Regions from separate parts of the Serratia sp. OS31 genome, predicted to be linked through region 2. Evidence: predicted binding sites of a transcription regulator. Region 2 holds the regulator's gene; each other region holds the start of a gene.
What was found. The regulator sigma-54, encoded in region 2, starts transcription at its own class of promoters, with help from an activator protein. The targets are predictions, from matches to a motif close to GTTGGCACANNTTTCGCTNT.
Positions count from the first base shown of each region.

Region 1 (7,894 bases), on a different contig from region 2:
CTTCAGGGTTTGCAGCATGTCCTCTTTCAAAATATCGCGGCGGATACCGCCAATCAGGTTCAAACCATAGGTTTTGCGCGCGCCGGTCAGTATTTCAGCCATCTTCATCGACTGTTCACGCACGCGGAAGAACTGCATGAAACCGGAATCGAAGCCGACAAAATGGCAGGCCAGGCCAAGATTCAACAGGTGGCTGTGCAGGCGTTCTACCTCCAGCAGGATCGAGCGGATCATCTGGGCGCGTTCCGGCACCTGAATGCCCATCGCATTTTCGACCGAGCTGGTGTAGGCCACGCTGTGGGTAAAGCCGCAAATGCCGCACACCCGGTCCGACAGAAAGGTGACTTCGTTATAGCCCATGCGGGTTTCGGCCAGTTTTTCCATCCCGCGGTGCACGTAGAACAAGCGGTAGTCGGCGTCGATGATGTCTTCTCCATCGACAAACAAGCGAAAGTGACCGGGTTCGTCCGAGGTGATGTGCAACGGACCAATCGGCACCACGTTGGCTTTGGCACCGGCCAGGCTCTCGAACGGGTAGGTTTCCACATCGGTGGTGGGCGCGGGGCGTTGACGATAGTCCATCGCGTCTTTGCGTAGCGGGTAGAGATCGTCCGGCCAGTCGTCAGGCAGCACCAGCCGCCGCTCATCCGGCAATCCCACCGGACGCAGGCCATACATGTCGCGGACTTCGCGTTCTCCCCATACGGCTGCCGGGACGCGCGGCGTGACGGACGGGAACTCCAGCGTTTGGGCATCCACTTCGGCACGTACCGTGATCCAGCATTTGGTGCCTTGCTCCATCGACAGAACGTAATACAGCGCGTAATGGCCGCACAGCGTGCGCTCGTCGTTACCGAACAGCACCGATAACCAACCGCCTTGCTGGTAATAAAGCCATTCAACTACTTCCGGCAGCGCGTTGAGCTTGACGGTGACGGTCAACTGATCGGCGGTTTGCCATTCGGCTGCCAGCATGGCCGCCGGGAATTGTTGCTGCAACGCCGCCAGATAGTGCTGGCCTTGATGTTCGTTAGTCATTATTGATTGCCTTTGTCATTATTCAGCCGACGACCAGCCAGGAAACCAGCGCCAGAAAAGCCAGTCCAAAACCGGCCCAGGTGGTACGGGCCGTTTTCAGGAAGCGCAAACGCGCCACGCTATTTTCGATAACCGCGATCAGCGTCAGCGCGCACAGCAGCTTGAACAGCGCCAGGACCAGCGCTGCCAACAGGTGAACGGCGGTGAACTGTGCCGCTTGCCCCCAAGGCAGAAACACGCCGAGGAACAGCTGCAGCACCACCAATTGTTTGAGGCTGATGCCCCATTTCAGAATGCCAAGCTCGGCACCGGAATATTCCGTCAGCGGGCCTTCCTGCAGCTCTTGCTCGGCCTCCGCCAGGTCAAAAGGCAACTTGCCCATCTCGATATAGGTGGCGAACGCACAGGCCAAAGCGGCCAACAGCAGCGGCAGCCAGGCGTGGTGTGGCAACGCCAGCAGGCTCTGCACCATGGCGCTTAACTGGGTCGAACCGGCCACCAGAGCGGTCACCCACAGTCCCAACAGCAGGGTGGGTTCGACCAGAATGCCCAACACCGCTTCGCGGCTGGCGCCGATGGCGGTAAAGGGACTGCCGGTATCCAGACCGGCAATGGCAAAAACAAAGCGCACCACGGCGAACAGATAGATCAGGGTGATCACATCACCGATAGCGGGCAGCGGCGAGGCGACAGTCAACATGGGCAACGCACAGGCGATGGCCAACAGGGTGCCGGTCAGCAAGTACGGCATGATGTGAAAAGCCAGGCCGGAAGCCGCCGGCGCCACGTTCTGACGTTTCAACAATTTGGCGATATCGCGGTATTCCTGTAGTACTCCGGGGCCACGACGGTTATGCATCCGCGCGCGCAGCACGCGGCTGATACCGGCAAACAGCGGGGCGACGGCCAGTAACAGCAAGGCCTGCGCCAGACCGAGTAACACATTGGGATAGGTCATTGTCATTTCCTCAGGCAAAAGCCACCACCAACAGCACCGCAAGCTCCACTGCGGCCAGGCCGCGGCAGAAGGCAACGAAGGCGTTACAATGTAACGGGTTGGTCAAAGATTCCGGCAGCCAGCGGCGCAGTTGATAGAGCGGGGCGAACATCACCCGTAGCGGTTGGGCAAAACCGGTGGCGGTGATGACCATCGCCTCCTCATGACCATATCCGCAGGTCCAGGCGCTACCCTGTACCCGGCGAGGTTGGCGACGGGTCTGATAACGTGCAGCAATCAATAGCGGCAGCAGCGGCATCGCCAGCAACAAAATGGCGATCAACGGGGTAGAAACCAAAGTGCCGGATACGGAGAGGGATTGTTCGGACGTCATGCCGATCAGCCGGGCAAACAGTGGGATGATCCAGGGCGCACCCAGACCGCAAGCCAGACACAGCAACGCGGGCAGCGCATGGCTCAGCGTCAGGCAGAGGTTAGCCGGCAAGGCCTGGGCCGCAGCGGCGCAGCGCGGGGCTCCCAGACAGGCAACGCCAAACACTTTGCTGACGCACATCACTGCCAGCGCACCGGTCATGGCCAGCGCCACCGCCAGCAGCGGGCCGAACAGATGGCCAATAAAGCCAGGGGCCGCACTGAAGTGGAACAGCCCCTGATAGATCAGCCATTCACTGGCGAAACCGTTCAGTGGCGGCAGTGCGGCCATGGCCACCAGGCCGATCAGCAGAGAAATGGCGGTCCAGGGCATCAGCCGTGCCAGCCCGCCCATTTTCTCCATGTCCTTCAGCCCGGTTTGTTGTTCGATGGTGCCCGCCGACAACAGCAATGCGCTTTTGAACAGGCTGTGGTTCAGCAGGTGGAACAGGCCCCCGATCAGGGAGAACGCCGTCAGTAATGGCTGTTGCAGTGCCATGCCGACCATGGCACCGCCAATGCCCAGCAGGATGATGCCGATATTCTCCAGCGTGTGGTAAGCCAGCAAGCGCCGCAGATCGTGTTCCATCAGCGCATACAGCCCGCCAAAAAACGCGGTGCCGGCAGCCAACAGCAGGACCAGCAATCCCCACCACAGCGGCGGCGTACCCAGCAGATCCAGCCCAATCTTCAGGATCCCCAGCAGGCCAACCTTCATCAGCGCGCCGGAAAACAACGTGGCGGCAGAGGCGGGCGCGCTGCTGTGGGACTGAGGCACCCAGGCATGCAGCGGCATCACCCCGGCAAAAATGCCAAACCCGGCCAACGCCAGCAGGAATACGCCGTTACGCAGTGCGTCCGGCAATGGCGTAGCGCGGATCACGCTGAATTGCAGGCTGTGGCTGTGGGTATAAATCAGAGCGAAAGCGATAACCAGCAGCAGGGTGCCGAGGCGCATCAGCAAAAACTGGCTGTGCCCGGCCCGCAGACTTTTCGCGTTCGGGGCATGGACAATCAAGAAATAGCCGCACAGCGCCGCCAGTTCTAACAGCAACAGCAAGGCCAGTGCATTATCGGCGATCGCGGCGGCGCTCAGCGCTGCCAGCATCAGATTGATCAGCCCGCCCAACCGGCCACGTGCACTGGCATTCAGCTTCGCGACGCTTCCGATGTGATACAACGCGGCACAGATCCCACACAAAGCCATCACCAGCAATAACAGCGCGTTAATGCCGCTGATTTCCACCGCATAATTCAACCAGGGCAAACGGGCACTGTGCAGCGGTGCCAACAGCATTTGCCCCGCGGCCAGCAATGTGGCGATGGCACACAGCAAGCTGCCGCCACCCAGCAAGGCATTGATGCGCGGCCAGGGGGCCAGCAGCCAGCTCAGCAACGCGAACAGGAGATACCCGACTAATGCCAGAGTCAGCAACGACAATGGATCGGGCGCAATGGCGTAGAACATCAATTCGGCTCCTTGCGGGATTCTGGGGCGGTAGCGAACGGCAGCTCGGCGCTGAGCGCCTGCATGGCATTGCGCCTTTTCTGTTCGCTGGCGTTACGCACGTCGTGGTCGCTGACCAAGCGAATGGCCTGGGTAGGACAGGTACGGATACAGGCGGGGCCCAGGGGGGTGAAAGCGCAAAGGTCGCACTTCACCGCCACGGCGCGGACACCGGGCACGCAATCCAGGAAGGCGGCGACCGACCGCGGCGCTTTGGCGGCAGGCAGGGCCAGCGGTGTGTTGCAGTCTGTGGGGATCGCCAACGGAGTACTGCCGCCGAAGCCAATGGCGCCGAACGGGCAGGCGATGCCGCAGAGTTTGCAACTGACGCACAGGCTCTCGTTCAGGACGATGGCATCATCCTGATGGCGAATGGCGTTTACCGGACAGACCTGCGCGCAGGGCGCATCCTCACATTGATGGCACATCACCGGTGCCGAATCGCGGGCGTTACGTATCACCTGCAAGCGGGGTAATGCCTGCAAACCCTGTTGCCGATGTTCCGCAGAACAACTGGCCATGCAGGTATTGCAGCCAATACACAATTTGGGGTCCGCAATAATAAAGCGGTTCATGCACACTCCTTGCTTCGTCATTTATGACGAAATCGTCAGTAAAAAATGACGTTTCGACAGTTTTCTGTCGGTGAGTAACGCCGACAGTCAGACGGACAGGGTTATTTTTTTCAGTGCGTCATGAATGGCATGGCCGTCATGCAGAGAGTCAAACAGGCATTGGTAAATAACGGCGATCTTATCCAGATAATGTTCAAATACCGCCGGCATGTCGCGATTATTTATTACGCCGTCAATATTGCCGTCTTCATCCAGCGAGGCATGGGCGAAGGGGGCGAAATTCTCGGCTTCGTGCGGCGATGCCAAATTAATGCGATAGCAGATATCACGGCTATAAAACCCCTCACTTAATTGAATGCTCACCGTGAAGTGGTTGAACAGCACAAAACGCAGATCGTCGTCCTGACCGTAAGTAAACTGATGATTAATCTTCTTTTTAGTGGTGGTTACCGCTTTGATTAAGGTGCTGTGGTAGGTTTGCCACTGCGCCATCAGGCGGTTGCTTTTGTTGGCGATATAATCGGCCTGGCTGGTTACTTCACTGATAGTACTCATTGTCGTCACTCAAAATGGATGGTCATTGTCGAAACGCTTCGGGTGAACGACTTAAAGCATAAAGCGTGCCAGACTCCGGTAATTTTTATTATTTCCTTTTAATTCAAGCATCAGTCATGGAATTAACCTCTACAGTGAGCGGTGCGACTGTCAGCTAATTACTGTCGACGTCATGACACTCGACAAATATGCCGAATAGGTTTTGGCACCATATTTGCAGTGCAGGGTGACGAAACGTTTTATCACCCCAGACGGAGGCCGGATGCACGAAATAACCTTGTGCCAACATGCGATGGAAATAATGCAGCAACAGGCTCGTCAACATCGGGCGAAACGTATTACCGCGGTGTGGTTCGAAATTGGCGCATTTTCCTGCGTGGAGGCGGAATCGCTGCGGTTCTGTTTTGACATGGTCTGTCGCGACACCCTGGCCGAAGGCTGCGAGTTGCATCTGATCGAACAACGAGCCTTGTCCTGGTGTTATGACTGCCAGGCCGACGTCGAGCTGTTGATCCCGCAGGTTCTGGTCTGCCCGCTCTGCGCCGGTAGAAACCTGCGGGTGCAGGCCGATGATGGGTTGCAAATAAAACGTCTGGAAATTGAATAACTGAAAGGAGAAAGAACATGTGCAGCACTTGCGGTTGTGCCCATGGGGAACTGACGATTGAAGGGCAAGCAAAGGTCCCGTTTCGCCCGCAGCGGTCTCTGCAGGGGGACCTGCATTATGGACTGGGAGTGGCGGGCACTCATGCGCCGGGCATCAGTCAGCGGCGAATGCTGGAAATAGAAACCCGGGTGTTGGATAAAAACGATCGTCTGGCCGAACGCAATCGCCAGTATTTTGCCGAGCAACGGATCCTGGCGTTGAATCTGGTATCCAGCCCCGGTTCAGGCAAAACCACGCTGCTGACCGAAACCCTGCTGCGGCTCCGCGGGGCGCGTGAGTGCGCGGTAGTGGAAGGAGACCAGCAAACCACCAACGATGCAGAACGTATCCGCGCCACCGGCGTGCCGGCGATCCAGGTCAATACCGGCAAAGGCTGTCATCTGGACGCGCAAATGGTTCATGAAGCCGCCCAACGCCTGGAGCTCAAACCCAGCAGCCTGTTGTTTATCGAAAATGTCGGCAACCTGGTTTGCCCAGCCAGCTTCGATCTGGGGGAGCGGCATAAGGTGGCGGTGCTGTCGGTCACCGAAGGGGAAGATAAGCCCCTCAAGTACCCACATATGTTCGCCGCCGCACGTCTGATGCTGCTGAACAAGGTCGATCTGCTGCCGTACTTGAAGTTTGACCTGGACGCCTGTATCGCCAATGCCCGACAGGTTAATCCCGACATCGAGATAATTACCCTTTCGGCGACTCAGGGTGAAGGGATGGACCAGTGGATGGCCTGGCTGGAGCGGCAGCTATGTGCATAGGTATTCCCGGGCAGATCGTGGCGCTGGACCAGCATCAGCCTCAGCACGCCTGGGCCGAAGTCTGCGGCGTACAGCGCGAAGTGAATATCGCGTTGGTTTGCCGGGAGGATGAACCCAAAGAAGCGATACTGGGGTGTTGGGTGTTGATCCACGTGGGCTTTGCGATGAGCCGTCTCGATCAGCAAGAGGCCGAGGAAATGCTGGCGGCACTGCAGGCGATGGGGGAAGTGGAACAGGACGTGGCGTTGTTTTTGGCGGGGGAGGATAACCATGGATTACGTAGATGAATTTCGCGATCCGCAGCGGGTGAAGAACCTGCTGCAACATATCTGGCAGCGCGCCGCGCAGTTGCCGTTTACCGCCGATCGGCCGCTGCAAATCATGGAGGTGTGCGGTGGCCATACCCATGCGATATTCCGCTTTGGCCTGGACAAGCTGCTGCCGGCGCAAATCGAATTCATTCATGGCCCCGGCTGCCCGGTTTGCGTTTTACCCATGGGACGCATTGACGCCTGCTGCGAAATCGCCGGGCACCCCGAAGTGATTTTTTGCACCTTCGGCGATGCGCTGCGGGTGCCAGGCCAGCAGGGATCTTTACTGCAGGCTCGCGAACGCGGTGCCGACGTGCGAGTGGTTTACTCACCGTTGGATGCCCTGATGCTGGCGCGGAATAACCCGCAGCGGCAGGTGGTGTTCTTTGCCCTGGGGTTCGAAACCACCATGCCGGTCACGGCGATTACCCTGCAACAGGCGCGGCAGGAAGGCCTGGGCAACTTCAGCGTATTTTGTCAGCACATCAGCCTGATCCCCACCTTGCGCAGCCTGCTGCAACAGCCGGATGTGCACATCGACGGTTTTCTGGCACCCGGCCACGTCAGCATGGTGATAGGCACCGAGCCCTATCATTTTATCAGCGGGCAATACCGCAAACCCCTGGTGGTGACCGGCTTTGAGCCACTGGATATCTTGCAAGGGGTGCTGATGCTGGTCGAACAGTTCCTTGGCCGACAAAGCCAAACCGAAAACCAATACCGGCGGGTGGTGCCGGAACAGGGCAACCGGCTGGCACAGCAGGCGATGAGCGAGGTTTTTGTGCTGGGTGGCGGCAGCGAATGGCGCGGGCTGGGCACCATTGCCGACTCAGGCATTGCCCTTACGCCAGCCTATCAGGCTTTTGATGCTGAACGTCGTTTTCGTCCGCAGCGGCGGCAAGTGGCTGACGATCCTCGATCCCGTTGCGGAGACGTGCTCACCGGGCGGTGCAAACCGCGTGATTGCCCGCTGTTTGGCCGCGGTTGTACGCCGCAAAACGCGTTTGGCGCCCTGATGGTCTCATCCGAAGGGGCCTGCGCTGCCTGGTACCAATATCGCCGCGAAACAGAGGAGATGCCGGCATGAACAACGTGATTACTATGGCTCATGGCAGCGGTG
Region 1 is NZ_JACJFQ010000035.1:15,891-23,784, forward strand. Features, by position in the region: gene H5P17_RS22320 (NADH-quinone oxidoreductase subunit C) at 1-1,038, opposite strand, end outside; gene H5P17_RS22325 (respiratory chain complex I subunit 1 family protein) at 1,061-1,996, opposite strand; gene H5P17_RS22330 (proton-conducting transporter membrane subunit) at 2,007-3,875, opposite strand; gene H5P17_RS22335 (4Fe-4S dicluster domain-containing protein) at 3,875-4,489, opposite strand; gene hycA (formate hydrogenlyase regulator HycA) at 4,577-5,044, opposite strand; gene hypA (hydrogenase maturation nickel metallochaperone HypA) at 5,307-5,651, shown strand; gene hypB (hydrogenase nickel incorporation protein HypB) at 5,669-6,463, shown strand; gene hypC (HypC/HybG/HupF family hydrogenase formation chaperone) at 6,454-6,750, shown strand; gene hypD (hydrogenase formation protein HypD) at 6,734-7,861, shown strand; gene hypE (hydrogenase expression/formation protein HypE) at 7,858-7,894, shown strand, end outside.
Region 1: the regulator sigma-54 is predicted to act here: its motif matches at 5,098-5,117, upstream of hycA (formate hydrogenlyase regulator HycA).

Region 2 (7,894 bases):
CCGCGCGAGAACGTCATGTCGCGAACTTCGACCAGATTCTCTGCCTTCTGGTGCATGTTAATTGATCCTTTACGGGTCATTTTTGCCAAATCTACCCACGATGTTAAAGCAACGGGCGCAATGCGTCTCATCTTTACAAAAACTTACCGCCATTTCGCTACCAATGGTGCCATAGGTTTTACTTTTACGCGCCACCCGGTCAAAATTGGCGCCATAACGAAAAAAAACGAAAGTGTTCATATATTAGCCGGGAAAACCCGTTGCTGCGGTTTTAACCTGCGCAACGGAGGGCAAAGCAAGATAGCCGAATTACGGCTTTTAACCAACGAACCGGGATGATACCCAACAAAGGACCCTGCATGTTTCTCGCGATAGCTTTATTAATCGTTGGTTTATTTTTACTGGTATATGGTGCAGACCGCTTAGTTTACGGTGCTGCGGTAATTTCCCGTTCACTCGGCGTGCCACCGCTGATTATCGGTATGACCATCGTCGGCATCGGCACTTCACTGCCGGAGCTGTTTGTGTCGACCACTGCGGCATTGAACGGGCAAATCGATATGGCCGTGGGGAACGTATTAGGTTCCAACATCACGAATATTTTGCTGATCCTCGGCGTTGCCGCGCTGATACACCCGCTGGCGGCGCGATCCGAAGTGTTGCGGCGCGAACTGCCGCTGATGTTGGCGGTCACAGTATTGTGCGGTTTCGTGCTGATGGACGGCACGCTGAGCCGGCAGGATGGCGTGCTGCTGTTGGCCGCCGCCGCGATATTTATTCTGTTGATGTTGAAAATTGCCCGGTTGGCGCAGCGTGAAGGCAGCGACAGCCTGACCGTGGAGCAACTCGCCGAACTGCCGCAGGACAGCAGCAACACCGTGGCGGTGTTGTGGCTGGTGCTGGCGTTTATCATTCTGCCGCTGTCTTCCAAAATGGTGGTCGATAACGCCACGGTCATCGCGCACTATTTCGGTATGAGTGAGTTGGTGGTGGGCCTGACCGTCATTGCCATCGGCACCAGCCTGCCGGAGCTGGCCACGTCGATCGCCGGCGCACTCAAGGGCGAAGATGATATGGCGATTGGCAATATCATCGGCTCCAACATTTTCAACACGGTGATCGTGCTGGGCGTGCCCGCCCTGCTGTCTCCGGGGACCGTCGATGGTGCCGCCTTCCATCGCGATTACTGGGTCATGCTGGCCGTCAGCATTGTGCTCAGCGCCCTGTGCATCGGGCGCAAACATCGCATCGGTCATCTGGCCGGCGCTCTGTTATTATGTGGTTTTATTGCGTACCTTGCGGTGCTGTTTTTTAACCCTTTCAATTCATTTAGCTATAGCCTCTAGCTTTCAAGTTGCAGCCAGGCGACAAACTCACTCATCCCCAGGTGCCTGCTCAGGTAAGTCACCGGGATGAGTGGATACGGCGCTGTAATTTGAGAGATGACGGGTATGACCGATGGGAATGAGCATGTCGAACATTCAGTTGCAACCGGGCTTTGATTTTCAGCAGGCAGGCAAAGAAGTGCTGCAGATTGAGCGTGACGGGCTGGCCCAGCTCGATCAATACATCAATGCAGACTTTACCCGCGCCTGCGAGTTGATCGCCGAATGCAGCGGCAAAGTGGTTGTGATGGGCATGGGTAAATCCGGGCACATCGGCTGCAAGATTGCCGCCACCTTCGCCAGCACCGGAACGCCGTCGTTCTTTGTTCATCCGGCCGAGGCCAGCCATGGCGATCTCGGCATGGTCACCGCACAGGATATCGTGCTCGCCATTTCCAATTCGGGTGAGTCCAACGAAATACAGGCGCTGATCCCGGTGTTGAAACGTCAGCGTATCCCGCTGATCTGCATGACCAACAACCCGGAAAGTTCGATGGGCAAGGCGGCGGATATTCACCTGTGCATCAAGGTGCCACAGGAAGCCTGCCCACTCGGCCTGGCGCCGACCACCAGCACCACCGCCACGTTGGTGATGGGCGATGCGTTGGCCGTCGCACTGTTAAAAGCTCGCGGTTTCACGCCGGAAGATTTTGCGTTATCGCACCCAGGGGGCGCTCTGGGCCGCCGCCTGCTGCTGCGCGTATGCGACATCATGCACAGCGGCGATGAAATTCCTCACGTCAGCGCCGATGCATCGCTGCGCGACGCGCTGCTGGAAATTACCCGAAAAAATCTGGGCATGACGGTTATCTGCGATGATTTGATGAAAATTGCCGGTATCTTCACCGACGGTGACCTGCGCCGGATTTTCGATATGGGCATCAATCTCAACGAGGCCCGCATTGTCGATGTCATGACGCTCGGCGGCGTGCGGGTACGCCCGAACCTGCTGGCGGTCGACGCGCTGAATCTGATGCAGCAACGTCACATCACCGCACTGCTGGTTGCCGATGGCGACCAATTGCTGGGTGTGGTACATATGCATGACATGCTGCGCGCCGGCGTCGTTTAACTATGGAAGAGAACTCAATGAGTCTGGTTGAAACCTGCTACGGGCCTGTAGAGCAAGAGGTCATGGCGCGTGCCGGCAAAATCCGCCTGCTGATTTGTGATGTCGACGGCGTGCTGTCAGACGGCCTGATTTTCATGGGCAACAATGGCGAAGAATTAAAAGCGTTTAACGTACGCGACGGTTACGGCATCCGCTGCCTGAAAACCTCGGATATCGAAGTGGCAATCATTACCGGTCGCTCCGCCAAGCTGTTGGAAGACCGGGCTAAAACGCTCGGCATCACGCACCTTTATCAAGGGCAATCCGATAAGCTTTTGGCCTTCCGCGAACTGTTGGATACACTGTCGCTGACGGCAGATCAGGTCGCCTATATCGGCGACGACCTGATCGACTGGCCGGTGATGGCGCAGGTTGGCCTGGCGGTCGCGGTGGCAGATGCGCACCCGCTGCTGACGCCACGGGCCCATTATGTTACCCGCATTGCCGGCGGCCGCGGTGCGGTACGTGAGCTGTGCGACATTATTCTTTTGGCTCAAAACAAGCTGGAAGACGCCAAAGGGCTATCGATATGAGTAAAACCAAACTTTGGATCACCGTGCTGCTGGCGGTGATCGCACTGGCGCTGATTGGCTGGAACATGACGGATTTCAGTGATGATACGGCTCCGGGGCCGGTGAACAGCCAGGACCCGACTTATCAGAGCCAGCATACGGTCACCATAGTGTACAATCCGACCGGCAAGCTGAGTTACAAGCTGGTGGCGGAAGACGTGAAGTACTATACAGCCGATGAATTAAGCTGGTTCACCCAACCGGTGATGACGCTGTTTGATGAAAACGCGGTGGCCACCTGGTCAGTTCGCGCCGACCGCGCCAAACTGACTAAAGACCGGATGCTGTATCTTTACGGCCACGTCGAGGTGAACAGCCTGACCACCACGTCGCAGCTGGAAAAAATTAAAACAGACAATGCTCAGGTGAACCTGGTGACCCAGGATGTGGCTTCGGATGACGAAGTGACGCTCTACGGGACGAACTTCACCTCTAACGGCATGAAAATGCGTGGGAACCTGCGGGCCAAGACCGCTGAGCTGATTGATAAGGTTAAGACCAACTATGAAATTCAAAACCAACAAACCAAGCCGTAATCTGTTAATCGGCAGCTTGATTTTGGCCGCCAGCGCCCCCGCATGGGCGCTGAAGTCCGACTCCAATCAGCCGGTGAGCATCGACTCGCTGAAACAGTCTCTGGACATGCAGAGCAACGTCAGCACCTTTACTGATAACGTGGTGATCAAACAAGGCACCATCGATATCAAAGCGGACAAAGTCGTGGTCACCCGCCCGGGCGGCGATCAGAACAAAACTTATATTGAAGCCTTTGGCAACCCGGTCACCTTCTATCAGATGCAAGACAGCGGCAAGCCGGTGAAAGGCCATGCTCAGAAGGTGCGTTACGATGTGGCGTCTCAGTTGGTGACCCTGACCGGGAACGCCTATCTGGAACAGCTCGACAGCAACGTCAAGGGCGATCGCATCACCTACCTGGTGCAACAGCAGCAAATGCAGGCGTTTAGCGATAAAGGCAAACGCGTGACTACGGTTCTGGTACCGTCGCAGTTGCAAGACAAAAACGGGCAAAACAAGAGTAACTAATCACTTATGGCTACACTCATCGCAGAAAACCTGGCGAAAGCCTACAAGGGCCGCAAAGTCGTTGAAGACGTCAGCCTGAAAGTGAAATCCGGCGAAATCGTCGGCCTGCTGGGGCCAAACGGCGCCGGCAAGACCACCACTTTCTACATGGTGGTCGGTATCGTTCAGCGTGACGCCGGGCGTATCGTGATTGACGAAGAAGACATCAGCCTGCTGCCGCTGCACGCCCGTGCGCGTCGTGGCATCGGCTATCTGCCGCAGGAAGCCTCGATCTTCCGCCGTCTGAGCGTTTACGACAACCTGATGGCAGTGCTGGAGATCCGTGACGATCTCAGCAGCGAACAGCGGGCGGACCGTGCGGTAGAGCTGATGGAAGAGTTCCATATCTCCCACCTGCGCGACAACCTGGGCCAGGCGCTGTCCGGTGGCGAACGTCGCCGCGTGGAGATCGCCCGTGCGCTGGCGGCTAACCCGAAATTCATCCTGCTGGATGAACCCTTCGCCGGGGTTGACCCGATTTCCGTTATCGACATTAAAAAAATTATCGAGCACTTGCGTGACAGCGGCCTGGGCGTGCTGATCACCGACCACAACGTGCGCGAAACGCTGGACGTGTGTGAACGCGCCTATATCGTCAGCCAGGGCAAACTGATTGCTCACGGCACGCCTGATGCTATTCTGGCCGATGAGCAGGTAAAACGCGTTTATCTGGGCGAAGAATTCCGCCTCTGAGTGCCGGCGCGTCCTGATGGACGACTGTTAACGGAAGTAGACTGAAGAATATGAAGCAAGGTTTGCAACTCAGGTTTAGCCAACAACTGGCCATGACCCCCCAGCTCCAGCAGGCCATACGCCTGCTGCAGTTGTCCACGCTTGAGCTCCAGCAGGAGATACAGCTGGCGTTAGAGAGCAATCCACTGCTTGAACAAACCGATTTGCACGAAGAAATCGACGCTAAAGAGACCACCGAAACCGAAGGTTTGGACACCCGGGAGGCGCTGGAGCAAAAGGACATGCCCGAAGAGCTGCCGCTGGACGCCACCTGGGACGAGATCTATACCGCCGGCACTCCGTCAGGGACCCGCACCGATTACAGTGACGATGAACTGCCGGTGTATCAGGGCGAAACCACCCAAACCCTGCAGGATTACCTGATGTGGCAGGTGGATCTGACGCCGTTTTCCGATACCGATGCCGCCATCGCCACCTCAATCGTCGACGCCGTCGATGACACCGGCTATCTCACCGTGCCGCTGGAAGACATTCTGGAGAGCATCGGTGACGAGAATGTGACAATGGACGAAGTCGAAGCGGTATTGAAGCGCGTGCAGCGGTTTGATCCGGTTGGCGTCGCGGCGCGCGACCTGCGCGATTGTCTGCTGGTCCAGCTTTCCCAGTATGCCAAAGACACCCCTTACCTCGCAGAAGCACGCCTGATCATCAGCGAACATCTGGACCTGTTGGCGAACCACGACTTTCGCAGCCTGATGCGAACAACGCGCTCAAAAGAAGATACACTGAAAGAAGCGATGCTGCTGATCCAGTCACTCGATCCGCGTCCAGGCCAGTCGATCAACACCGGCGAATCTGAGTACGTGATCCCGGACGTGCTGGTACGCAAAGTGCAGGATGTGTGGACGGTCGAGCTCAACAGCGACAGCATCCCAAGGCTGAAGATAAACCAGCAGTATGCCGCACTGGGCAACACTGCGCGTAACGACAGCGACGGTCAGTACATCCGCAGCAATCTGCAGGAAGCGAAATGGCTGATCAAGAGCCTGGAAAGCCGCAACGACACCCTGCTGAAAGTTTCGCGCTGCATCGTCGAGCAGCAGCAGGCGTTCTTTGAGCAAGGCGCGGAATTTATGAAGCCCATGGTGCTGGCGGATATCGCTCAGGCCGTGGAGATGCATGAATCGACAATTTCACGCGTGACCACGCAGAAGTTTTTGCACAGTCCGCGCGGCATTTTCGAATTGAAGTATTTCTTCTCAAGCCACGTGAATACCGACAGCGGAGGCGAAGCTTCCTCTACGGCGATCCGCGCGGTGGTGAAGAAATTGATTGCGGCGGAAAACCCCGCCAAACCGCTCAGCGACAGCAAGCTGGCCACCCTGCTCTCCGATCAGGGGATCATCGTGGCACGGCGTACCGTCGCCAAGTACCGAGAGTCTTTGTCCATCCCGCCGTCCAACCAGCGTAAACAGTTGGTTTGACCTCTATTGAGAAGGAAGACACTATGCAGCTCAACATTACCGGACACCACATCGAAATCACCGAACCCTTGCGTGAGTTCGTGAACACCAAGTTCGCCAAACTCGAACAGTATTTTGACCGCATAAATCAGGTGTATGTCGTGCTTAGTGTGGAAAAAGTGCAGCAGATTGCGGAAGCGACGGTGCACGTGAATGGAGGCGAGTTGCACGCCACCTCGGAAGACGAGAACATGTATGCGGCAATTGATACCCTGATCGACAAACTGGCGCGTCAATTGAACAAACATAAAGACAAACTGAAACAACACTGACATTCTGGGCCGTTTCCGTCAGCGGGTACGGCTCAAACGTAGCCTCGGCCATCGGCGCGTTACCTGTTTGGGTACGCGCCGATAAGCCATCAGGGTTAAACAAGGCGAAAAATCACCTCACAAGCCTGCTTGCTGGTGTGGTTTTAAGTGAAGATGAGATGAACAACGAAACAATGCAGTTAAGCTCGGTATTAAATATCGAGTGCACCAGAAGCTCTGTACATTGCACCAGCAAGAAGCGGGCTTTGGAAATTATTAGCGAACTGGCCGCCAAACAGCTCAACCTGTCACCCCAGGTGGTGTTTGACGCGGTTCTCACCCGCGAGCGCATGGGCAGCACCGGTATCGGCAACGGTATCGCCATTCCCCATGGCAAACTGGAAGAGGACACACTGCGGGCCGTTGGCGTGTTTATTCGTCTCGACCAACCTATCGCCTTCGACGCCATTGATAACCAGCCGGTCGATCTGCTGTTCGCCCTGCTGGTGCCGGCCGACCAATGTAAAACCCATTTGCATACCCTGTCTCTGGTCGCCAAGCGTCTGGCCGACAAAACAGTATGCCGTCGCCTGCGCGCGGCGCAAAGTGACGAAGAGCTTTACCAAATCATCACCGAGTAACGCCCGGCTGGCGTGACTTCCAGCCCGGATAACGATACTGTTTAGCCATGATGGATTCCGGTTCAGGCCGGAATAATAAAGTTTCTAACGGTGGCGATAGACGCCGCCGAGATGCCAGGGGGAGTTGCCACATGGTGCTGATGATTGTCAGCGGCCGTTCCGGTTCAGGGAAATCCGTCGCCTTGCGGGCGCTGGAAGACATGGGTTTTTACTGCGTTGATAACCTGCCCGTGGTACTGCTGCCGCAGCTTGCCAATACGCTGGCGGAACGCAACAGCTCCGCGGCGGTAAGCATCGACGTGCGTAACATGCCGGAATCGCCGGAAGTGTTTGAATATGCGATGACCCAACTGCCGGACAGCTTTTCGCCGCAGTTGCTGTTCCTCGACGCTGACCGTAACACACTGATCCGCCGTTACAGTGATACTCGCCGCTTACACCCGCTGTCCAGCAAGAACCTGTCGCTGGAAAGCGCCATCGACGAAGAAAGCGATCTGCTTGAGCCGCTGCGTTCACGGGCCGATCTGATCATCGACACCTCGGAAATGTCGGTGCATGAACTGGCCGAAATGCTGCGTACCCGTTTACTGGGCAAACGCGAGCGCGAACTGACCATGGTGTTTGAATCCTTCGGC
Region 2 is NZ_JACJFQ010000006.1:121,565-129,458, forward strand. Features, by position in the region: gene mlaF (phospholipid ABC transporter ATP-binding protein MlaF) at 1-56, opposite strand, end outside; gene H5P17_RS07730 (hypothetical protein) at 55-339, shown strand; gene H5P17_RS07735 (calcium/sodium antiporter) at 360-1,346, shown strand; gene kdsD (arabinose-5-phosphate isomerase KdsD) at 1,471-2,457, shown strand; gene kdsC (3-deoxy-manno-octulosonate-8-phosphatase KdsC) at 2,475-3,029, shown strand; gene lptC (LPS export ABC transporter periplasmic protein LptC) at 3,026-3,604, shown strand; gene lptA (lipopolysaccharide ABC transporter substrate-binding protein LptA) at 3,573-4,112, shown strand; gene lptB (LPS export ABC transporter ATP-binding protein) at 4,119-4,844, shown strand; gene rpoN (RNA polymerase factor sigma-54) at 4,895-6,328, shown strand; gene hpf (ribosome hibernation promoting factor) at 6,352-6,639, shown strand; gene ptsN (PTS IIA-like nitrogen regulatory protein PtsN) at 6,798-7,259, shown strand; gene rapZ (RNase adapter RapZ) at 7,391-7,894, shown strand, end outside.

Region 3 (7,894 bases), on a different contig from region 2:
AACAGCTTGCCGCGATCTTGCAGACCGAACAGGGCGAACGCTACCGCTTTACCCTGACCGTTGGAGATCAGCACGCCGTTCTGGCGCTGGCCAACTTCACCCGGACGCACGTCGTCGTAGTGGCTGAAGGTGGAGTACAGCAGACCGGTACCGGAGGTCATGGTCATGAACTCGTTACGGAAGCCAATCAAGCCGCGGCTTGGGATCACGTAGTCGAGACGCACACGGCCTTTACCGTCTGGATCCATGTTTTTCAGGTCAGCTTTACGCTCACCCATGGCTTGCATGACGGAACCCTGATGCTGTTCTTCGATGTCCAAGGTCACGTTTTCGAACGGCTCTTGTTTACGACCATCGATTTCACGGAAGATAACTTTCGGACGGGATACCGCCAGTTCGAAACCTTCACGACGCATGTTTTCGATCAGAACCGACAGGTGAAGTTCACCACGGCCAGATACGCGGAATGCATCAGCATCTTCAGTTTCTTCAACGCGCAGTGCCACGTTGTGCACCAGTTCCTTGTTCAGACGCTCAAGGATTTGACGCGAAGTCACAAACTTACCTTCTTTACCGCAGAATGGTGAGGTGTTGACGTTGAAGAACATGGTTACGGTCGGCTCATCTACAGACAGCGCCGGCAGTGCTTCCACTGCAGAGGTGTCACAGATGGTGTCGGAAATGTTCAGCTCGCCCAGACCGGTGATAGCGATGATGTCGCCCGCTTCAGCCAGGGTAGATTCGATACGCTCCAGACCCATGTGGCCCAGCACTTTGCCCACTTTACCGTTGCGAGTTTTACCTTCGCTATCGATGATGGTGACCTGCTGGTTTGGCTTCACTTTACCGCGCTTGATACGGCCGATGCCGATCACGCCCAGGTAGTTGTTGTAGTCCAACTGGGAGATTTGCATCTGGAATGGCGCTTCGAGCTCAACCTGCGGTGCAGACACGTGGTCTACGATCGCTTGATACAGCGGGGTCATGTCTTCCGCCATTTCGTTGTGGTCAGTACCCGCGATCCCCATCAATGCAGAAGCATAGATGATTGGGAAGTCGAGCTGCTCGTCGGTCGCGTCGAGGTTAACGAACAGGTCGAAGACCTGATCAACAACCCAATCAGGACGTGCGCCCGGACGGTCAACCTTGTTGATTACCACGATCGGCTTCAGACCATTAGCGAAGGCTTTTTTGGTCACGAAGCGGGTTTGCGGCATTGGGCCATCCATTGCATCCACAACCAGCAGCACCGAGTCAACCATTGACATCACACGCTCAACCTCACCGCCGAAGTCGGCGTGTCCTGGGGTATCCACGATGTTGATGCGGTAGTCTTTCCAATTAATGGCGGTGTTTTTTGCGAGGATGGTAATCCCACGCTCTTTCTCCAAATCGTTGGAGTCCATTACGCGTTCGGTGGCTTCTACACGCTCTCCGAAAGTACCGGATTGTTGCAGCAGCTTATCAACCAGGGTGGTCTTACCATGGTCAACGTGGGCAATAATGGCGATGTTACGCAAATTTTCGATCACAGCTTTGCCTCAGGCATTAGAAATAGCGCGCTATTGTACACGTATTAAGCGAGGGACTAAACAAGATCACAACAGTCTCTTATAAACAACTGTGTACAGGTCAGTATGTGATCCCTTTCACGGTGCAAAAAGCAGCATCCGGTGCACTTTTGCACCATTACAGTGCCCCACCCCGCATTGATTGCACCATTTAAGTGCAAAACGTCACTGATGGTGCATACTGATTCTGAGCAAAACCCGCACAGAAAGGCGATTAAAGCGCTTTGGCAAAGTTGGCACAGTTTTCGCTTTAGTCTTTTCAAGGCAAAAAAAGCCAGTTCCACAGATTCGTTCCACGACGACGACAATGATAAATCCGGGAGAGTTAAGTATGTCCGCTGAACACGTTTTGACGATGCTGAATGAGCATGAAGTGAAATTCGTAGACCTGCGTTTCACTGACACCAAGGGTAAAGAACAACACGTCACCATCCCTGCTCATCAGGTAAATGCCGACTTCTTCGAAGAAGGTAAAATGTTTGACGGTTCCTCGATCGGCGGTTGGAAAGGCATCAACGAATCTGACATGGTGCTGATGCCAGACGCCAGCACTGCGGTACTGGATCCGTTCTTCGAAGAATCCACCCTGATCATTCGCTGCGACATCCTCGAGCCAGGCACCATGCAAGGCTACGATCGTGACCCACGCTCTATCTCCAAGCGTGCAGAAGATTTCCTGCGCTCTTCCGGCATCGCGGACACCGTCCTGTTCGGGCCAGAGCCAGAATTCTTCCTGTTTGACGACATTCGTTTCGGCAGCAGCATCCGCGGTTCCCACGTGGCCATCGACGATATCGAAGGCGCATGGAACTCCGGCACCCAATACGATGGCGGCAACAAAGGCCACCGTCCGGCAGTCAAAGGCGGTTACTTCCCGGTTCCTCCGGTCGATTCCTCACAGGACATCCGTTCTACCATGTGTCTGACCATGGAAGAAATGGGCCTGGTCGTTGAAGCGCACCACCACGAAGTGGCAACCGCAGGTCAGAACGAAGTGGCAACCCGCTTCAACACCATGACCAAGAAAGCCGACGAAATCCAAATCTACAAATACGTGGTTCACAACGTGGCTCACGCATTTGGCAAAACCGCGACCTTCATGCCGAAGCCAATGTTCGGTGATAACGGTTCCGGCATGCACTGCCACATGTCGCTGTCCAAGAACGGGACTAACCTGTTCGCCGGCGACAAATACGGCGGCCTGTCTGAAACTGCCCTGTTCTACATCGGCGGTATCATCAAGCACGCTAAAGCGATCAACGCCCTGGCCAACCCGACCACCAACTCTTACAAGCGTCTGGTCCCAGGCTACGAAGCACCGGTCATGCTGGCTTATTCTGCCCGTAACCGTTCCGCTTCCATCCGTATCCCAGTGGTTGCCAGCCCGAAAGCGCGCCGTATCGAAGCCCGTTTCCCGGATCCAGCGGCTAACCCGTACCTGTGCTTCGCGGCCCTGCTGATGGCAGGCCTGGACGGTGTGATTAACAAAATCCACCCTGGCGACGCCATGGACAAAAACCTGTATGACCTGCCACCGGAAGAAGAAGCTGAAATTCCAAAAGTTGCAGGCTCCCTGGATGAAGCGCTGGCAGCACTGAGCGAAGACCGCGAGTTCCTGACCCGTGGCGGCGTATTCACTGACGACGCGATCGATGCTTACATCGATCTGCGCAAAGAAGAGATGGACCGCGTTCGCATGACGCCACACCCGGTTGAATTCGAACTGTACTACAGCGTTTAAGTTTTACCGCGCCGTCTGCGGGCGGCGCCCAGATTTAGTTGTCTTTTTTTGTTGCCGTGGAAACTTTCAGCCCATCTTCGGATGGTTTTTTTTCTCCACCGTATTTTCTGCAAAACTATTCCATACCGCGTGCATAACGGATGGAGTAGGATAGATGCACTAAAAAGGTGCAGGAGTCTGCTGTATGGCAACTGGCAAGCTGCCCGATGCTGGGCAGATCCTCAATTCTCTCATCAACAGCATCCTGCTGTTGGATGATGATCTGGCGGTTCATTACGCCAATCCGGCAGCACAACAACTGCTGGCACAAAGTTCCCGTAAACTTTTCGGTACACCCTTGCCCGATTTGCTCGGTTATTTCTCACTGAACGTCGATCTGATGCGTGAGAGCCTGCATGCCGGTCAGGGCTTTACCGATAACGAAGTGACCCTGGTGGTTGACGGGCGTGCGCATATCCTCTCCCTGACCGCACAGGCACTGCCTGATGGCTATATCCTGATCGAGCTGGCGCCCATGGATAACCAACGCCGCTTGAGCCAGGAACAACTTCAGCACGCCCAGCAAGTTGCGGCCCGCGATCTGGTCCGTGGCCTGGCGCATGAAATTAAAAACCCGCTTGGCGGACTGCGCGGTGCGGCACAGCTGCTGGCCAAGGCACTGCCCGATCCGTCGCTGACCGAATACACCAAGGTGATCATTGAGCAGGCCGACCGCTTGCGCAACCTGGTCGATCGCCTGCTCGGCCCGCAGCGACCGGGCCAGCACATAACCCAAAGCATTCATCAGGTGGCAGAGCGAGTGTGCCAACTGGTGTCGCTGGAGAAGCCGGATAACGTGACGCTGGTGCGGGACTACGACCCGAGCCTGCCTGAGATGGCGCACGACCCGGATCAAATCGAACAGGTATTGCTGAACATTACCCGCAATGCACTGCAGGCGCTGGGAGAAACTGGCGGCACCATCACGCTGCGCACTCGCACCGCTTTCCAGATTACCCTGCACGGCACCCGCTACCGGTTAGCGGCACGTATTGACGTAGAAGATGACGGCCCCGGCGTGCCGGCGCAGTTGCAAGACACGCTGTTTTACCCGATGGTCAGCGGCCGCGAAGGCGGAACCGGCCTGGGATTATCCATCGCCCGTAATCTTATCGATCAGCATTGCGGAAAAATTGAATTTAACAGTTGGCCAGGACATACCGAATTCTCGGTTTACCTGCCTATTCGCCAGTGAGGTTTTCTATGCAACGAGGGATAGTCTGGATCGTCGATGACGATAGCTCCATCCGCTGGGTGCTTGAACGCGCGCTCACTGGAGCCGGCGTGAGCTGCGTGACCTTCGACAGTGGCAATGCGGTGCTCGAAGCCCTGGCCACGCAAACTCCTGACGTGTTGCTGTCTGACATCCGCATGCCGGGTATGGATGGCCTTGCGTTGCTCAAGCAGATCAAACAGCGTCATCCGATGCTTCCGGTCATCATAATGACGGCGCATTCGGATCTCGACGCCGCCGTCAGCGCCTACCAGCAAGGGGCATTCGATTACCTGCCGAAACCCTTTGATATTGATGAAGCCGTGGCGCTGGTTGAACGCGCCATCAGCCATTATCAGGAACAGCAGCAGCCTGCGCGCAGCCAACCCGCCAACGATCCGGTGGCAGACATCATCGGTGAGGCCCCGGCGATGCAGGACGTGTTCCGCATCATCGGCCGCCTGTCACGTTCGTCGATCAGCGTACTGATCAACGGCGAATCAGGTACCGGTAAAGAGCTGGTTGCCCATGCCCTGCACCGTCACAGCCCGCGCGCCAAATCGCCCTTTATTGCGCTGAATATGGCGGCGATCCCCAAAGACCTGATCGAGTCCGAACTTTTCGGGCATGAAAAAGGGGCCTTTACCGGCGCCAATCAGATCCGTCAGGGTCGCTTTGAGCAGGCCGACGGCGGGACCTTGTTCCTGGATGAAATCGGCGATATGCCGCTGGATGTGCAAACCCGCCTGCTGCGGGTGCTGGCAGATGGCCAGTTCTATCGAGTCGGTGGTTATGCCCCGGTGAAGGTGGACGTGCGCATCATCGCCGCCACCCACCAGAACCTGGAACTGCGGGTACAGGAAGGTAAATTCCGTGAGGATTTGTTCCATCGCCTGAACGTGATCCGCGTGCACCTTCCGCCGTTGCGTGAACGTCGTGAGGATATTCCGCGTCTGGCGCGTTACTTCCTGCAGGTGGCGGCAAAGGAGCTGGGTGTGGAAGCGAAGAACCTGCATCCGGAGACTGAAACTGCACTGACGCGCCTGCCATGGCCCGGTAACGTTCGCCAGTTGGAGAACACCTGCCGCTGGTTAACCGTGATGGCTGCCGGGCAGGAGGTGCTGATTCAGGACCTGCCGAGTGAGCTGTTTGAAACCTCTGCACCAGAAACGCCCGGGCATAGCCTGCCGGACAGTTGGGCCACGCTGCTGGCACAGTGGGCGGACCGCGCGCTGCGTTCCGGTCATCAAAACCTGCTGTCGGAAGCGCAGCCGGAGATGGAACGCACCTTGCTCACCACCGCACTGCGTCATACCCAAGGGCATAAGCAGGAAGCCGCCCGTTTGCTGGGCTGGGGGCGCAATACGTTAACGCGTAAGCTGAAAGAATTGGGAATGGAATAGTTTGCGGCATTGATGATAGAAAATACAATCAAGCGCACAAAAAAACGGCTATTTCAGGCTTTACAGCCGATGGGGCCGCAGTATGATCGGGGCGCACACCCTGGAGGCTTCCATGCTGGATTCGTTAATCGCATTCATTTCTCAAGGCGCAGAACTGGGTTCTGCCGCCAGCCACACGCCGCAGGCAGCCGTTGCTGCGGTACTGTGCGCCGCCCTGATTAATTTCTTCAGTTAAAACAACGGCCGCGAAAGCGGCCGTTGTTTTACTCATCAAATAACCCGAGAGAATTGCTGGGTACGGGCCTGTTGACGCAGGTAGATATCAAAACACATGCAAATATTGCGGATCAGTAACCGGCCGCGCGGCGTAACCTGAATGCCCTGCTCGTCACGCTCCACCAGCCCATCACGTTCAAACGGCGCCAGCAATTGCAAATCCTCGGCAAAATAATCGGCAAAGTCGATACCGAACTGATGTTCTATGGTCTGATAGTCCAGTTTGAAGTTGCAGATCAGCGTTTTGATCACCTCACGCCGCAAGCAGTCGTCTTCAGTCATCGCCAGGCCGCGCCACAGTGCATGACCTTGTGCTTCGACGCTGCTGTAGTAAACCTTCAGCTCTTTCTGGTTCTGCGCATAGCTGTCCCCCAGCATGCTGATGGCGGAGACGCCCAGCCCCAGCAAATCACTGTCGCCCTGGGTGGTGTATCCCTGGAAGTTACGGTGAAGCTTTCCTTCGCGCTGCGCCACCGCCAACTCATCGTCCGGTCGTGCGAAATGATCCATACCGATAAACTGATAACCCGATTCGGTCAGGGAAGCTATGGTGTGCTGCAAGATATCCAGTTTCTGCTGTGCGCTCGGCAGATCTGCGTCTTTGATTTTTCGCTGGGCAGCAAACAGGTTCGGCATATGGGCGTAGTTAAATACGCTCAGGCGATCGGGGCTTAACGCAGCCACCCGCTGCAGGGTGTAAGCAAAGCTCTCTGGTGTTTGCTTTGGCAAGCCGTAGATCAGGTCGATATTGGTGGAATTAAAGCCAAGCGCTTTAGCGCGGGCAATCAGGGCAAAGATAAAGGCTTCATCCTGCTCGCGATTCACCAGCCGCTGCACCTCTTTATTGAAGTCCTGCACCCCCATGCTCAGGCGATTAAAACCTTCGCTGCGTAAATGATCGAGCACATCCAGCTCAATCTCACGCGGATCGATTTCGATCGACATTTCGGCATCAGGGAGGAAATCAAAGTGTTGGCGCAGCATCGCTACCAGCTGGCTGATTTGTGTCTTGCTCAGATAGGTTGGCGTACCGCCGCCCCAGTGCATCTGGCCGACCTTACGCCCGGCAAACAAAGGCGCGCGCTGAGCGATCTCCTTTGCCAGCACCGCCAGATATTCATCAGCCTTGTGCGTTTGACGCGTCACCAGCTTGTTGCAACCACAGAAATAGCAGAGCTTGTGGCAGAAAGGGATATGCACGTACAGCGACAAAGGGCGCTCAGGATAACGCGTCGCGGCGCGTTGAAACGCCGCTTCGTCGTAGCTCTGGTTGAACTCCAGCGCTGTGGGGTATGAGGTGTAACGCGGCCCTGAATAGTTATATTTCTGGATCAGGGCCAGATCCCAGACAATTGCCTGCTCTGACATGCTCACTCCTTCCGATATTTTTTTCTACCGGGCCGGGAAATGGGCAGTGGTCTACGCTGTCTGGCCGCGGAAGCGCTGCGAAAACGCTTTTTGCGTTTGGACAGCCGCCATAGTTTACCGAATAACCACAGCAGATAACACATCAAGAGTAGGGCTATTGACGGGATCAGCCACATGACGCGTTAAATTACGTCTTTCGGGTTACCGCCTTTCAGCAGTTTCAGGATATCTTCCTTTTTCTCTTCTTCTTCGTCGTCTTCATCGTCGCCCAGCTCAATGCCCA
Region 3 is NZ_JACJFQ010000015.1:105,085-112,978, forward strand. Features, by position in the region: gene typA (ribosome-dependent GTPase TypA) at 1-1,532, opposite strand, end outside; gene glnA (glutamate--ammonia ligase) at 1,903-3,312, shown strand; gene glnL (nitrogen regulation protein NR(II)) at 3,497-4,546, shown strand; gene glnG (nitrogen regulation protein NR(I)) at 4,555-5,967, shown strand; gene H5P17_RS14500 (YshB family small membrane protein) at 6,080-6,202, shown strand; gene hemN (oxygen-independent coproporphyrinogen III oxidase) at 6,238-7,611, opposite strand; gene yihI (Der GTPase-activating protein YihI) at 7,794-7,894, opposite strand, start outside.
Region 3: the regulator sigma-54 is predicted to act here: its motif matches at 1,804-1,823, upstream of glnA (glutamate--ammonia ligase).

Region 4 (7,894 bases), on a different contig from region 2:
TGACTGCCTGCAGCTGTTCCGGGGTCAGATCGCCGAATATTTCGCGGACCACCAGGCCTTGCGGAGTCACGTCCATCACCGCCAGATCGCTGTAGATGCGATCGATGCAGCCGACGCCGGTCAATGGATAAGTGCAGTGACGGACAATTTTGCATTCCCCTTTTTTGGTCAGGTGCTCGGTCATCACAAACACCTGGCGGGCGCCAATGGCCAAATCCATCGCGCCGCCGACCGCCGGAATGGCTCCTGGGGCACCGGTGCTCCAGTTAGCCAGATCGCCTCGTTCGGAAACCTGGTAGGCGCCGAGCACGCAGATATCCAGGTGGCCGCCGCGCATCATGGCGAAGGAGTCGCCGTGATGGAAAAAACAGCCGCCCTTGAGCAGGGTGACCGGCTGCTTGCCGGCATTGATCAGCTCGGGATCCTCCTGGCCCGCCGCCGGTGCCGGGCCCATGCCGAGAATGCCGTTCTCGCTGTGCAGGAAAATCTCTTTATCCGCCGGCAGGTAGTTGGCGATCTGCGTGGGAATGCCAATACCCAGATTGACGTAGGCGCCTTCAGGGATATCGCGCGCAATACGTTCTGCCAACTGTTGATGAGTAAGTTTGGTCATGGGGATCCCTTAAGCTGAAAGCTGCGCAGGATGATCAGGCGAGGTCACCAGGCGCTGTACGAAAATCCCTGGCGTAATGATGTTTTCAGGATCCAGTTCGCCCAGCGACACCATGCGATTGACTTCAGCAATGGTGCAGGTGGCGGCCATGGCCATGATCGGCCCAAAGTTGCGCCCGGTTTTGTTATACCGCAAGTTGCCCCAGCGATCGGCCTGGTCGGCCTTGATCAGTGCGAAGTCCGCCCTCAGCGGCAGTTCGAACACGTAGTGCCTGCCGTCGATCTCGCGGGTTTCTTTGCCCTGAGTCAATTCGGTGCCGTAGCCGGTGGGCGTGTAAAACCCCCCGAGCCCGGAACCGGCAGCCTGGATGCGTGCGGCCAAATTCCCTTGCGGGATCAGTTCCAGCTCCAGTTCGCCGCGGCGGTACAGGTCGTCAAATACCCAGGAGTCCGACTGACGCGGGAATGAACAAATAACCTTGCGTACGCAACCGGCCTTCAGCAGCGCCGCCAGGCCGAAATCGCCATTGCCGGCATTGTTGCTGATCAACGTCAGCTCGCGTGGGCGACGGCGGATCAGCGCATCCAGTAGCGCATAAGGCTGGCCGGCGGGGCCAAAACCGCCGACCATAATGGTCGCGCCGTCGGGGATATCGGCGACGGCGGCGTCTACGGACGCCACGCTTTTATCGATCATTTGCTCTCCTGAGTACGCTAGGGGTCTCTCAGCGTGACGCTGGTGGGTCTGGATTTACCTTAAGCGAGGAAAAATGCAGCGACAAGTGCGAATATCAACTGTTTGTGCGATTATCGAAACTGTGATGATTTGCCTGTCAATTCTGTGACGCAGATAACTAAATCGCTATTGGGTGCCAGACAAAGCAGCATCGCGGCGCCACAGGCTTATAATGCGAAGGTTTGTTTAATCGGAGGTCCGGATGGGTGATGAGTCGGAATTTGGCGCTGGAGAACTGCGCCGGCTACAGGAAATCGGGGATTTAAGTAACGACCAGTATAAAGGCGACCCTAATTTTATGGCGTCCCTGGCCAGGGGGCTGGAGGTGTTGCAGGCCTTCCAGCCGCAATATTCGCAAATGTCGGTTTCTGAAATCAGCCACATTACCGGTATCCCCCGTGCGGCGGTGCGCCGCTGCCTTTACACTCTGCGCGCGCTCGGCTTTGTCCATTGCCCTGACGGTCGGCATTACCGGCTGTTGCCACGGGTTCTGACTATCGGTCACGCCTATCTTTCCTCTTCCGAATTGGCGAAAGCGGCACAAAACTCGCTGGACTACCTCAGTAAACTGCTGAATGAATCCTGCTCGGTAGCGACCCTGGACGGTGACAATATTCTGTATATCGCCCGCGCTTCGGTGAAGCGCATCATGACCATCGATCTGGGGCGGGGCAGCCGTTTGCCGGCCTACGCGACATCGATGGGATTGGTTTTACTCAGCGCTTTGGACGAAGCGCAGTTGGACGATTATCTGTCGCGGGTCAGCTTCGAACCGCTGACCGAGTTTACCGTTGCCAGTGCTGAGCAACTGCGTGAACAGTTGGCCAAGGTGCGTCGTCAGGGGTATGCCATTAACGATCAACAGTTAGAAATAGGCTTACGTTCGATCGCGGTGCCGATGCATTCACGCAAGGGCGGGGTAGTGGCGGCGATGAACGTGGGGGTGAATGCCTCGCAGATTTCGTCGGCGGAATTGCGTGAGCGCGTGCTGCCGCAGTTGCAGCGTACGGCAATGGAGCTGGCACTGCTGCTGTAGTCGGGAGGACTGACCCTGAGTTTGCGCTGGGTCAGTCTCCCTCCTATTAGCGATTATTGCGGGCCGTTACGCTCGGCCAGGGCCTCCAACAGGGTTGCCGATGGCGTAAAGAACAGGCTACCGGTGACCGCGCGGCTGAAATCCAGCAGGCGATCGTAGTTGCCGGCCGGTCGACCCACGAACATATTCTCCAGCATTTGCTCTATTGGCTGGGGGGAACGGGCGTAGCCGATAAAGTAAGTGCCGAACTCGCCCATGCCGGGTTTGCCAAACGGCATGTTGTCGCGCAATATTTTGACTTCATTGCCGTTTTCATCGGTCAGCGTCGTCAGAGAACTGTGGGATGACGAAGGTTTGACGTCCTCATCCAATTCAATATTGGATTGCTTGTGGCGACCAATAATGCGCTCTTGCGTTTCGACGCTCAGTGAGTTCCAGCCTTTCATGTCGTGCAGGTACTTTTGTACCAGCACGTAGCTGCCGCCGGAAAACTCGGCGTCTTCTTCGCCAATCACCGTATAGTCGAACGCTTCGTGCCCCTCGGGGTTTTCGGTGCCGTCGACAAAGCCAATCATTGCCCGCTGGTCGAAATAACGGAAACCGTGCACTTCCTCTATTACCGTCACGGCGTCGCCAAGCTTGTTCATCAACTGTGTGGCGAGTTCGAAGCACAGATCCATCTCGTCGGCGCGAATGTGCAGCAGGATATCGCCAGGGGTCGAAACGGCAACGCGGTCGCCGGTGCCTATCTCACGAAATGGATGAAGCAGCGCCGGACGGGGCTGGCCGAACAGTCGATCCCAGGCCGTGGAGCCAAATCCACAGACGCAGGACAGATTGCCCGCCGGGGATCTTTTACCGACGGAACGAATTACGCCGCTGATATCTGCACACCAGCCGCGCACCGCAGCGAGCTGTTCAGGGTTGGCGGATAAAGTCGCGACCAAAAAAATGGCGTGGCGTGTCACGGGGCTGAAGACAGCCTGAGGGTGTTGATTTTGGGTAGTCATAGCATCCAGTGCCGAGGAGAGTCAGAGCTTAAAACTAATCTATTTTGGCGGTCACGCCAACTGATTAACCCCAGTTGACGTGTGGAGTCACAGAAGGCCGATGGCGAATAAAAAAATCGCCATCGGCGCGCGTACGATTACGCTAGGCTACCGTCAGGCCGAAGTCCCCTCTGCCGCTAATGCGTTCAATTCCTTCAGCAAGCTGAAAGCCAGTTTCATGTGCTCTTCGCTAACGATAAAGGCACGTAACCGCCGTTGCCGATCAAAGCCTTTGGCGATCATGCCATGCTGTTCGGCGGTAATGTTCCAGCTCAGATCCTGTCGATGAGTTTCCCCCGCCATGTGCAGCGGCAGGTTGGGGGTTTTCACCTTGACCAACATAGCGGGCAGCTTCACCTCTTCCGTGGCACCCAGCAAATTTTTCGCCAGGGTCATGGCACTGAACTGTATCGGCTGAAGGAACGGCAGCAGTCGGCCACCAATCTCCGCGCAGTCGCCGAGCGCGTACACATCGGCCATTGAAGTCTGTAAGCGGTTATTTACCTGAATACCGCGATTAACCTGCAAACCAGCCTGACGCGCCAGGCCAAGGTTCGGTTGCAGTCCTACCGATGCAATCGCTGCATCGACCCACAGCGTACGGCCATTATTCAGCGTCGCCCGCAGGCCACTTTCCTGTGAGGACAGTTCTGTAATTTGCTGATTTAACAGCAGTTCAACCCCCATGTGCTGCAGGCAATATTGCAAGCGGCTGGCGGCCTCGATTGGCATCAGCGCGGACAGCAGACTACCGGCCCTGTCCACCAGGGTGACTTGCTTACCGGCGCGCTGCATGTCCATCGCCAGCTCACAGCCGATCAGACCGCCACCGAGGATCAGCACCCGTTGCGCCCGCAGCAATGTTTCTTGGTTTTCGCGGTACTCCTGCTGGCTGTTGAGCGTCAGCATCAGCTCGTGGCCCGGAATCTTGGGCACGATAGCCGAGGCGCCTACCGCCAGTACCAGCTTGTCATAAGGCCAGTATTGCTCGCCGCTGTGCACTCTTTTTTGTTGGCTATCGATGCCGTTAATGCAGGTATCTGGATGCAATGCCAGTTGAAACTGTTCCGCAAAGCTGCCGGATGTTTGCCGCGTCAATGCGTCAGCCGTTTGCTGCTGACTGATAGCGTGGCTGAGTTCCGGCTTGTTGTATTCATCACAGCTGTCGGCAGCGATCAGCCGAATCGGGATCTCGCCATCCTGCCTGCGCAGATGTTTTACCAACTGTCGGGCGGCAAAGCCGGAGCCGACGATCAAAATGCCAGGGTTCATTTTGCCTCCGTAGCAAGCGGATCGAATACGTCTTTGCCCATGGAGCATTCCGGGCACAGGAAGTCATCCGGCACGTCTTGCCAGCAGGTTCCGGGGGCCACATCCTGCATAGGTTCACCCACTTTCGGATCGTAGATCCACAGGCAAACGCTGCATTGCATCCGAGGCCCCAGGTCGGCATCGCTATCTGCTTTTTCAGGCTGTGGCTGAGCGGGAGGTGCTATCGACGTGGGGGCAGTGGCAGGCAAGGGGGTTAATGCCCATTGACGCGCGATATCCCGGCCATGTTGGCGACAGATTTCCAGCGTGTCACCGTCAGGACGCCATTTGGCCTTCAGTGCCAGCGTGGTTTCGAAACCACAATCCATTAAGCGGGTTTGAATGCGATCGACCGCGCCGCCGTTCCAGCCATAGCTGCCGAAGGCCGAGGCTTTTTTGCTGCGAAAACGCATCCCGGTGATCTCCTCCAACAGCCCGGCGACCTTGGGCATCATCACGTTATTCATGGTCGAAGAGCCTACCAGCACGCCCTTGGAACGGAATACATGGGTCAGGATGTCGTTCTTGTCGTGTCGCGCCACGTTAAAAATCTTCACCGCCACGCGCGGGTCGGCTTCGTTGATGCCCTGCGCGATAGCGTCCGCCATCATGCGGGTATTGTTGGACATGGTGTCGTAAAACAGCGTGATGCGATCTTCCTGATAATCGGCGGCCCATTCTAAATAGCGGTGCACAATCTGCGTCGGATTATCGCGCCATACCACCCCGTGCGAGGTGGCGATCATCTCGACCGGCAGATTGAAACCGAGGATTTCATTAATTTTTGGCGTCACCAGCCGGCTGAAGGGCGTCAGGATATTGGCGTAATACCGCTGGCATTGTTCGAACAGTTCGTTTTGATCCACCTCGTCGTTAAACAGATGCTCATCGCAATAGTGCTGGCCAAAGGCGTCATTGCTGAACAGCACCGCATCGCCGGTCAGGTAGGTCATCATGCTGTCCGGCCAGTGCAGCATGGGGGTTTCAACAAAAATCAGCTGTTTGCCGTTGCCGATATCCAGGCTGTCGCCGGTATGCACCACCTGGAAGTTCCATTCGGGGTGATGGTGGTGACCGGTGATTGAATCGATACCATTTTCGGTGCAGTAAATCGGGGTGCCCGGGATCTGCGCCATCAGCTCCGTCAGGGCCCCGGCATGATCTTCTTCTGCGTGATTGATGATGATGTAATCGAGGGTATTAAGGTCGATTTCCGCCGCCAGATTTTGCACAAACTCGCGGCTGAATTTATGGTCTACCGTGTCGATCAACACGGTTTTTTCTTCACGGATCAGGTAGCTGTTATAGCTGCTGCCCTTCAGGGTTTTGTACTCTGTCCCATGAAAATCTCGGACTTCCCAGTCACGTTGCCCAACCCACTGGATATTGTTTTTTACCTGAATTGCCATGCTCATTACCTTTTTGTCGGTTATTACGTTTCGATACCCGTAGTGAGCAAACGGCGTGCCAACTAATATCTTATTGTTTTTTAATGATTATTAAATCATTGATGTCGTTTTGACATCGGCGTAGCATTGTCTTTATGACAACTCAGTGTCGGAATGACAAGCATGTCCCTCTCCATACAATCGCTTGCCGCCATCGCTATCGAATTACAAAGCGGGCTGACGCAAGGCGACCGTTTTCAACGGTTAATCAACAGCCTGCGCCGCTTGCTGCGCTGTGACGCTTCAGCCTTACTGCGTTTTGAAGGTCAACAATTCCGCCCGCTGGCCATCGATGGCCTGGCTCAGGACGTCCTCGGGCGCCGCTTCGCTCTGGATGCGCATCCGCGCCTGGAAGCCATTGCCCGCGCTGGTGATGTGGTGCGTTTCCCGGCGGATAGCGATTTGCCGGATCCCTACGATGGGCTGATCCCTGGCCATGACGAACTCAAGGTGCATGCCTGCATTGGATTACCGCTGTTTGCCGAACAGGATTTAATCGGCGCGCTGACCTTTGATAGCCTCAACCCGCAGCAATTCGATCGCTTCAGCGATGAAGAACTGCGGCTGGTCAGCGCCTTGGCAGCGGGGGCGCTAAACAATGCGTTACTGATGGAGGCGTTAGAAAGCCAGGCCCTGACGCCGTTGGCCTCAGGCGGAGGCAGCACTCCGAGAGAAAACGGTGAAATCATCGGGCTGGCCCCGGTTATGCAACAGCTCAAGCAGGAAATCGGCATTGTTGCCGGCTCCGAACTCAACGTATTGATCACCGGGGAGACCGGGGTCGGTAAAGAGCTGGTGGTACGGGCGATTCATCAGGGGTCGGCCCGCGCTGACCATCCGCTGGTCTACCTTAACTGCGCCGCGCTGCCGGAGAGCGTGGCGGAAAGCGAGCTGTTCGGCCACGTAAAAGGCGCATTTACCGGTGCTATTCAGCACCGCGCCGGCAAATTTGAAATGGCGGACAAGGGCACTTTGTTCCTTGATGAGATTGGTGAGTTGTCGTTGTCGCTACAGGCCAAATTGCTGCGGGTGATCCAATACGGCGACCTGCAGCGGGTCGGCGATGATCGAATAAAGCGAGTTAATGTACGCGTATTGGCGGCAACCAATCGCGATCTTAAACGTGCGGCGGTCGAGGGGCAGTTTCGGCTGGATTTATACCATCGGCTGAGCGTCTTCCCGATTGCGGTACCGCCGCTGCGTGAACGGAGCAGCGACATTGCCTTGCTGGCGGGATATTTTTGCGAGCGTTGCCGCATTAAGCTGGGGCTGACGCAGTTAACGCTTTCCGCCCAGGCGCTGCTGGTACTTGAGCAGTATGCGTGGCCAGGCAATATTCGCGAACTGGAACATGCGATCTATCGGGCTGCCATTTTGGCGCGCGCGGCGCAAAACAGCGGTGAGCTGGAACTGTTACCGCCGCATTTTAATCTGCAAGCGGGGGCCTTATCGGTGGACGTTCCCGACCCGGCACTGCCGGAGACGCTTATTCAGGCCGATCTCGCCACGATGACGCAACGTTTTCAGCGTAGCGTGATTCAAAAAGCCTTGGCTGAATGCGACATGAACTGGGCCGCCACGGCGCGTAAATTAAAGTTGGACAGTGGCAACCTGCATCGGCTGGCCAAACGCCTGAATATAAAATGATTTGGATTGCGGTTAAAGACGCTTCTAGGGAATAAGGCGGCAGGGGAATAACTGC
Region 4 is NZ_JACJFQ010000046.1:18,657-26,550, forward strand. Features, by position in the region: gene H5P17_RS24270 (3-oxoacid CoA-transferase subunit B) at 1-613, opposite strand, end outside; gene H5P17_RS24275 (3-oxoacid CoA-transferase subunit A) at 623-1,309, opposite strand; gene H5P17_RS24280 (IclR family transcriptional regulator C-terminal domain-containing protein) at 1,551-2,384, shown strand; gene H5P17_RS24285 (Dyp-type peroxidase) at 2,438-3,394, opposite strand; gene norW (NADH:flavorubredoxin reductase NorW) at 3,548-4,705, opposite strand; gene norV (anaerobic nitric oxide reductase flavorubredoxin) at 4,702-6,153, opposite strand; gene norR (nitric oxide reductase transcriptional regulator NorR) at 6,316-7,839, shown strand.
Region 4: the regulator sigma-54 is predicted to act here: its motif matches at 6,197-6,216, upstream of norV (anaerobic nitric oxide reductase flavorubredoxin).